DNA from 2 places in the Zooshikella sp. RANM57 genome. Region 2 is predicted to be linked to the other one. Evidence: predicted binding sites of a transcription regulator. Region 2 holds the regulator's gene; the other holds the start of a gene.
The links. The regulator FNR, encoded in region 2, switches genes on or off when oxygen is low (the NO sensors DNR and NnrR bind a similar motif). The targets are predictions, from matches to a motif close to TTGATNTANATCAA.
Positions count from the first base shown of each region.

Region 1: ACQ96U_RS02985 (nitrate reductase subunit alpha) is a predicted target of FNR. The motif match lies at 1,802-1,815, and genes of this name have one in related genera.

Region 1 covers NZ_JBOIUB010000001.1:775,055-778,702, forward strand. The annotation lists gene ACQ96U_RS02985 (nitrate reductase subunit alpha) at 1-1,584, opposite strand, end outside; gene ACQ96U_RS02990 (histidine kinase) at 2,018-3,648, shown strand, end outside.
Region 2 covers NZ_JBOIUB010000003.1:266,873-270,520, reverse strand. The annotation lists gene ACQ96U_RS08550 (hypothetical protein) at 1-64, opposite strand, end outside; gene ACQ96U_RS08545 (adenine phosphoribosyltransferase) at 516-1,049, opposite strand; gene fnr (fumarate/nitrate reduction transcriptional regulator Fnr) at 1,070-1,831, opposite strand; gene hemN (oxygen-independent coproporphyrinogen III oxidase) at 1,947-3,329, opposite strand; gene ACQ96U_RS08530 (sulfite exporter TauE/SafE family protein) at 3,440-3,648, opposite strand, start outside.

The DNA of each region.
Region 1 (3,648 bases), on a different contig from region 2:
GCGAATGACATCAGCCCGAGGAACGCCGGTAATTTTTTCTTGCCAGGCGGGGGTGTAAGGAATATCACTGTCATAATCGCTGGCCGTGTTCTCATCGTTGTAGCCATTATCAATACCGTAATTGGCAATGCTTAAATCAAATACGGTCGCGACTTTAACCTGTTTGCCATCAGCTAAGGTGATACGTTTAACAGGGACTTTTCTGGCCAGTAGCGCTTCATGCTGGGTATGTTGAAAGTAACCATGCTCGTGTTGTTGGCTACCAAAATAGGGAAATAAAACGTTGGCAAGTTCGTCATGAGCTGTTTTTAGGCTTAGCAATAGAGTGGTATTTTGACCTGTTTGACTATTAACAGGCTCTATATTCCATTTACCTTGTTCCCCCCAGCGAAACCCTATGGAACCATTGGGCGTTACGATTTGCTGCGTATCCTGATCAATGCCTACGGTTTTCCACTCAGGATTATTGTTTTGTTCTAAATTATTCGCTAAATCTGATGCTCTTAAAAAGCGACCTTGAATCAATGCCGTTTTATTACCCTGTTGATATTCATCAAGAATCACCAACATCGGCATATCGGTATAACGTCGTATATAATCCGAAAAATAGGCGCTGGGCTGTTGTAAGTGAAATTCTTTCAAAATAACGTGACCAAAGGCCATCGCCAGGGCTGCATCAGTTCCTTGTCGAGGTGCTAACCAACTGTCAGCAAATTTCGAACATTCGGAATAATCAGACGTGATGACACAGGTTTTTGTGCCTTTATAACGAACTTCAGTAAGAAAATGGGCATCAGGTGTGCGTGTTTGAGGCACATTGGAACCCCAGACAATAATGTAGTTGGCGTTATACCAATCGGCTGCTTCAGGCACATCGGTTTGTTCACCCCAAATTTGAGGGGATGCTGGCGGTAAATCGCAATACCAGTCATAAAAACTAAGACAGTTACCGCCAATAAGCGACAGGTAGCGTGCACCAGCCGCATAAGACACCATGGACATGGCAGGAATGGGAGAAAAGCCGGTAATACGATCAGGACCATACTGTTTGGCCGTATAGACATTGGCGGCAGCAATCAGGGTATTGACTTCTTCCCAACTGGCACGTACAAATCCGCCCATGCCTCGTTGTTGCTTATAACTCTTTGCAGAATTTGGGTTTTCGACAATGCTTTGCCAGGCATTAACAGGATCAGAATGCTGGTTTAATGCATCACGCCACAGCTGTAATAATTGTTTGCGAATTTTAGGGTATTTCAAACGATTAGCGCTGTACATATACCATGAATAACTGGCCCCACGAGGGCAGCCTCGTGGTTCATGGTTTGGTAGATCAGGTCGAGTTCTGGGATAATCAGTTTGTTGTGTTTCCCACGTGACAAGGCCGTCTTTAACGTAGATTTTCCAACTACAAGATCCTGTACAGTTCACGCCATGTGTTGAACGAACCACTTTATCGTGCTGCCAACGGCGACGGTAACCATCTTCCCACTGACGACTTGCCGTGGTGGTTTCACCATGTCCATTTGCAAATGTTGATTTTTTTTGCTTGAAAAACAGTAACCTGTCTAGAAAATGGCTCATTGTGAACTCCTCAACGGCAGGCTGAAATACTTAAAATAATTTTGCGAGTAACAACTTTTTCTATGCTCAAGAAATAAGTGAGCGATAGGCGCTGTCTTCTTAATTACGTTATAAAAATATTTATTTGATAAAACTAATTTCTTTCATCATTAATTGTGGCGCTTTTTTCTCATTAGGATGCTTATTCATAAGTGTAAGGAGCAGAGCATGTGGCTAATTGATATGCATCAAAGGTTTTTTCGGGAGGATAGACAGTATAGGGGCATTTGTACTCATTAAGAGGTAGAGAAAGATGGCGAAATAGTGAGTTTTTTAAGTAATATACGGCGTTTTATCGTAGTAATATGGGAAAAGTGAAACGTTGTGGTTTTTTGGTGGTATATCCATCGTAGTAGAGTGTATATTTAATAATACTTAAGTAGGAAAAAATAAAATGCTACAGCACTTTCAAAAATCGATCACTTTTCGTATGAGTGCCATTATGACCATGTTGGTATTGTTGTCATTGGTTACGATAATTGCATCTTATTTTATTTCAGAAAGTACTGATCAAGATGCTGAAGCTGTCAATATAGCAGGATCATTACGTATGCAAAGCTATAGGTTGTTGAATGTCGTGGTACGTAATGCAGTAGTGATGCAAGTAAGACAACCTATTAATCAGTACCTAGATGATTTTAATCAAAGTTTAACGGCTCCAGCTTTATTACAAGCACTTGATGATGAAAACTCATTATTAAGTAAACAATATACTGTCGTCAAACAGCATTGGTTTGATGATATAAAAAGGCAACTTGAAAAAGAAAATTATAAGACCCCTCTACAGCTTGATAAATTACAGAATAAAGTAGAAGTATTTGTCGAAGAAATTGATCAGTTGGTTAACTTGTACCAGCATTTGGCAGAAAGGAAAATTGATACACTACGACTTATTCAAATAATTGCATTGTTTTCCATTGTGTCATTAGCCTATTTTTCAGTAAAAATTTTAAACAAGCACGTTACACGGCCTTTGCAACAATTAACATATTGTGCACGAAAGATTGGTGAGGGGGATTTTTCACAGAATATTGATTTGAATCACGACGACGAGCTTGGCTTATTAGCGAAAACCATCAATACCATGTGTATTGATATTTCGCAAATGTATAGCCATCTGGAACAACGTGTGACAGAAAAAACAGAAGCATTAAACAGGAGTAATCAAACACTGAATTTTCTTTATCAGGTTGCTTGTGATATTAATGAAAAAAGTAAAAGTCATTTTTCATTTGATTATTGGCTAGCAAGTTTGTCTGATGTTATCAATGTGGATGCAATAGATATATGTTTGAAAACCTCCGATGCACAGATACCTTATGAGCATTTTAGCACCCATTCTTCTGCTAACACTTGTCGTCCAGTCGATTGCGAGCAGTGTCTGTCTGCTGAAGGTAACTTTGTAACACCTGCCGATTGCCCTAAAATTCACTATCCATTAATAAAAGATAATAATCATTATGGTGTGTTAGTGTTTACCTTAAACGCTCACTGTGAGCTGGAAGCATGGCAGCATCAAGTGATAAAGTCATTTGCCAGTCAAGTTGCTGTAGCACTGAGTCTGAGAGGACAATTGCATCAGGAAAGGCGAATGGCATTAATGAATGAGCGAACGGTGATTGCGAGAGAGCTACATGATTCTATTGCACAGGCACTGTCTTATTTAAAGATTCAAGTGACACGTTTAAAACGCGCTTTACCTGAAGAGCAGCAACCGCCTCATATTGTGGATATTGTCACTGAATTAAGAGAAGGTATTACATCGGCCTATCAACAACTGAGAGAATTATTAACAACATTTCGTCTACAAATTCCGGAGCAGGGGTTATCGGCGGCTTTAGAACAAACTGTTAAACAAGCCATTGAACAACAGCCAAATTTCAATATTAATCTGGACTATCAAATTCACCATTTACCATTGACACCAAATGAAGAAATACATTTATTACAGCTAATACGAGAAGCTGTACAGAATGCCCTACATCACTCACAAGGCAATTGTATACGAATATCATTGGATTTAAA
Region 2 (3,648 bases):
TATCTATGTAGTCTAATGTGGGTTTAATTACATAGTGGCGAAGTTCATCTGGACAGATTCCCATGGTCTCACTCTCTTATCGCAGCCCTAAAATCTATATAGGAAGCCATGCATAATATTGACCAATCTACAGGTAGGGCTGTTTATGGAAAGTAATCACTTGTTTTTATAATTACCTTTCCCATTAACCTAGCCTATTTTTTACAAAAGTCACTGTAACTTGTTGAGTTAGTGTATTTAGTCCATGTAAAAAGCATAAATAGCCGTAGTTATTAATAATACAAATCGACTTAGGCTATTTTTTTTATGGCTCTTTTGAATGATGGTGTCAATTATTCAAACATGTATGTTGTTTTAAAGACAAAAGTATGACGGGGAAATGAAGATTTGTAAGGAGTAACGTTAAACTTGTTTTGAGTGATGGCATTTTAGCTATTTAATGCAGAAAAACAGCCTTCTGCCAGGTTGTTAACCTGGCAGAATGAACTATTGGTTGAAAGCTGTATTGATAAAGTCTAGAACGCGCAGAGGGTAAACGTTGGAATATTGGCATCTTGTAGCTTTGTGCTACCACCTAAGTCTGGTAAATCAATAATAGCGGCTGCTTCATATATGTGGGCACCTAACCGCCTTATCAGTGTAGCTGCAGCAAGTAGAGTTCCACCCGTTGCAATCAAATCATCAATGAGCAGGACGGAGTCATTTTCATTTAGCACTCCACGTTGTACCTCGATGGTGGCTTGCCCATATTCTAAGTCGTAGGTTTCTGTTTCTGTTTCGGCAGGGAGCTTGCCTTGCTTGCGAAGTAAAACTAACGGCTTGTTTAGCGCGTAGGCAATAACAGCACCAGGTAAAAAACCACGAGCATCAAGTGCTGCAATATGGGTAACTTCAGTGTCTACGTAGCGTTGGATCAGACTATCTATAACCATTCTGTGTGCTTTGGGGGATTGGAAGATGGGAGTAACATCCCGAAAGACAACACCAGGCGCTGGCCAATCATTAACACTGCGTATTAATGACTTAATATAATATTCGTCAAAAATCATAGAAAGCGGATTACTTATTGTTAGGTGTCAGTGCTGCCATTTTTCTTAACTTCAACAGGTTTACCCCCTGCTAAAGAACACAAGTTTATGGGGTCAACAACTTTGACTTCTTTACCATTAGCGACGATTAAGCCATTTTTTTGGAAACGGGTGAAAACACGGCTGACAGTTTCAACGGCAAGTCCCAAATAATTTCCCATTTCATTACGAGACATAGGAAGTCGGAAAGACTGCGATGAGTATCCGCGGCGTCTAAAGCGTGTTGCCAGGTTGACAAGGAAAGTAGCAATACGCTCATCAGCATTTTTCTTGCTTAATAAAAGCATCATTTGCTGATCCTCACGAATCTCTTTGCTCATGATCCGCATTAGTTGACGACGCAGTTCAGGCAAAGATTCTGCAAGTTCATCTAGGCGGTCAAAAGGAATTTCACAAACCGTTGTTGTTTCAATAGCTTGAGCGGAAACAGGGTAGGCATCGCTGTCGACACCACTCATTCCTACTAACTCACTAGGTAAGTGAAAACCAGTAATTTGTTCATCACCATCATTGGTTGAGGTGTAGGTTTTTAGTGCTCCAGAGCGGACAGCGTAAATGGAGGCAAATTTATCTCCTTCAAGAAACAGGTGCTCCCCCTTTCGCAAGGGTCGTCCCCGCTTAATAATTTTATCAAGTAAATCAATGTCTTCAGTATTTAAAGCGATAGGCAGGCAAAGAGGTTGCAATGCACACTCTTTACAGGCCACTTGATTGAACTGTTTTACAGTAGGTTTCGACGTCATGCTGTGAGGGCCTCTAATCAACTTCCGTCGTCATATATGTTTAATGCTAGTATCTGATTAGAGGCTATTGTAGGGGAAACTACTAAAAACTCCAACGGGAATTACTAAGATGGAGTCATATTACTTTTGAAAAGCGCGTTGCTTCATTATTTGCAGCCAAGTATTGGTCAAATACCATACATATATTACGAATCAGTAGTTGACCTTTAGGTTGTACCAGTAGGCTGTCCTTATTAATGATAAGCAAGCCATCATCTGCCATTGACTGTAATGCTTCTAACTCATAAGCAAAATGGTTATTAAAATCAATTTCAAACTGTTGCTCTATTTGATGAATGTTTAACTCAAAGTGGCAAATCAGTTGACTGATAACCTCTCTACGAAGAAGATCTTCTATCGATAAAACAAAACCACGTTGAAATGGGAAGACATTTTGACTTACTTGCTGACTGTATTCATTCAATTTTGACAGGTTTTGCCAGTAGGTATTACCAATCTGGCTAATAGCAGAGCAACCAAAACCCAGCAGGTCGCACTCTTTATGGGTGGTATAACCTTGAAAGTTACGGTGGAGCTGCCCTGTGACTTTTGCTTCTGTCAATTCATCTTCTGGTAGTGCAAAGTGATCCATCCCAATATACACATAACCTGCATCAATAAGGTGCTCAATAGTGTGCTTAAGAATGGAAAGTTTTTCAGCGGGTGATGGGAGGTCCTTTTCATTGATACGACGTTGAGGTTTAAACCGATCAGGGAGGTGTGCATAATTGAAGATTGATAGACGGTTTGGTGCCAGCTCAAGGACTTTATCCAGGCTAGTCAAAAAGCTTTGAGTGTTTTGATGAGGCAACCCATAAATCAAATCAACATTGATGGATTTGAAGCTTAGGGTTCGTGCAGCATCAATGACCGCTAATGTTTCTTCTTCAGTTTGAACACGGTTTACAGCCTGTTGTACGATGGGATTAAAATCTTGAATCCCCAGGCTGATACGATTGAAGCCTAACTGGCGCAAATGGCCCATTGTTGCCCAGTCAGCTTCTCTTGGATCTATTTCTATTGAGTAATCAGCACTCGCATCATCTACAAGTTGGAAATAATCGTTAGTTTTCTCCATTAACTGTTGCATTAATTCCAAGCTTAAATAAGTGGGTGTCCCACCGCCCCAATGTAGTTGTGTTACCTCTCGTTGACCAAAATATTCTGCATGAAAATGCATCTCACGGATAAGGTTTTTAATATAGCTCACCGCTTGGTTACGTTGCTTCGTAATAACCTTATTGCAAGCGCAGTAGTAGCAAATGTTAGAGCAAAATGGAATGTGAAAATAAAGTGAAAGAGGCGTATTTAACTGCTTACTTTGTTTAGCTGCATTTAAATAGGCTACTTCGGAAAATGGTGCAGTAAATTCAACGGCTGTTGGGTACGACGTGTACCTTGGACCGTTTACTGCGTAGCGGTGAATCAATTGACTGTCCCACTCAAGCGCTTGCACCATAATTAAAGTTGCCTCTCCTAATCATATTCAGGAGACCAGTTTATGTACGTTTGGTGTGGTTTGTCTTGATGTGCATCAAGCGCAATTTAGCTAGACACACGTTATAACGACTAATGCGACATATGATGTGTAACTGGGGTGTTAGTATTGGGTAATAATGATTGAGTCATTGACATGAGCCAAGCCTGATGAGGACCTGGTATGGTCCAACAGCCAAAAAGAATGACAGAAATTCCGAGTAGCTGGCGAATACCACGATTATTTAGCAGGCGATGTAATTGCTGGGCAAATAAACCTGAAGCAATCATAATGGGTAATG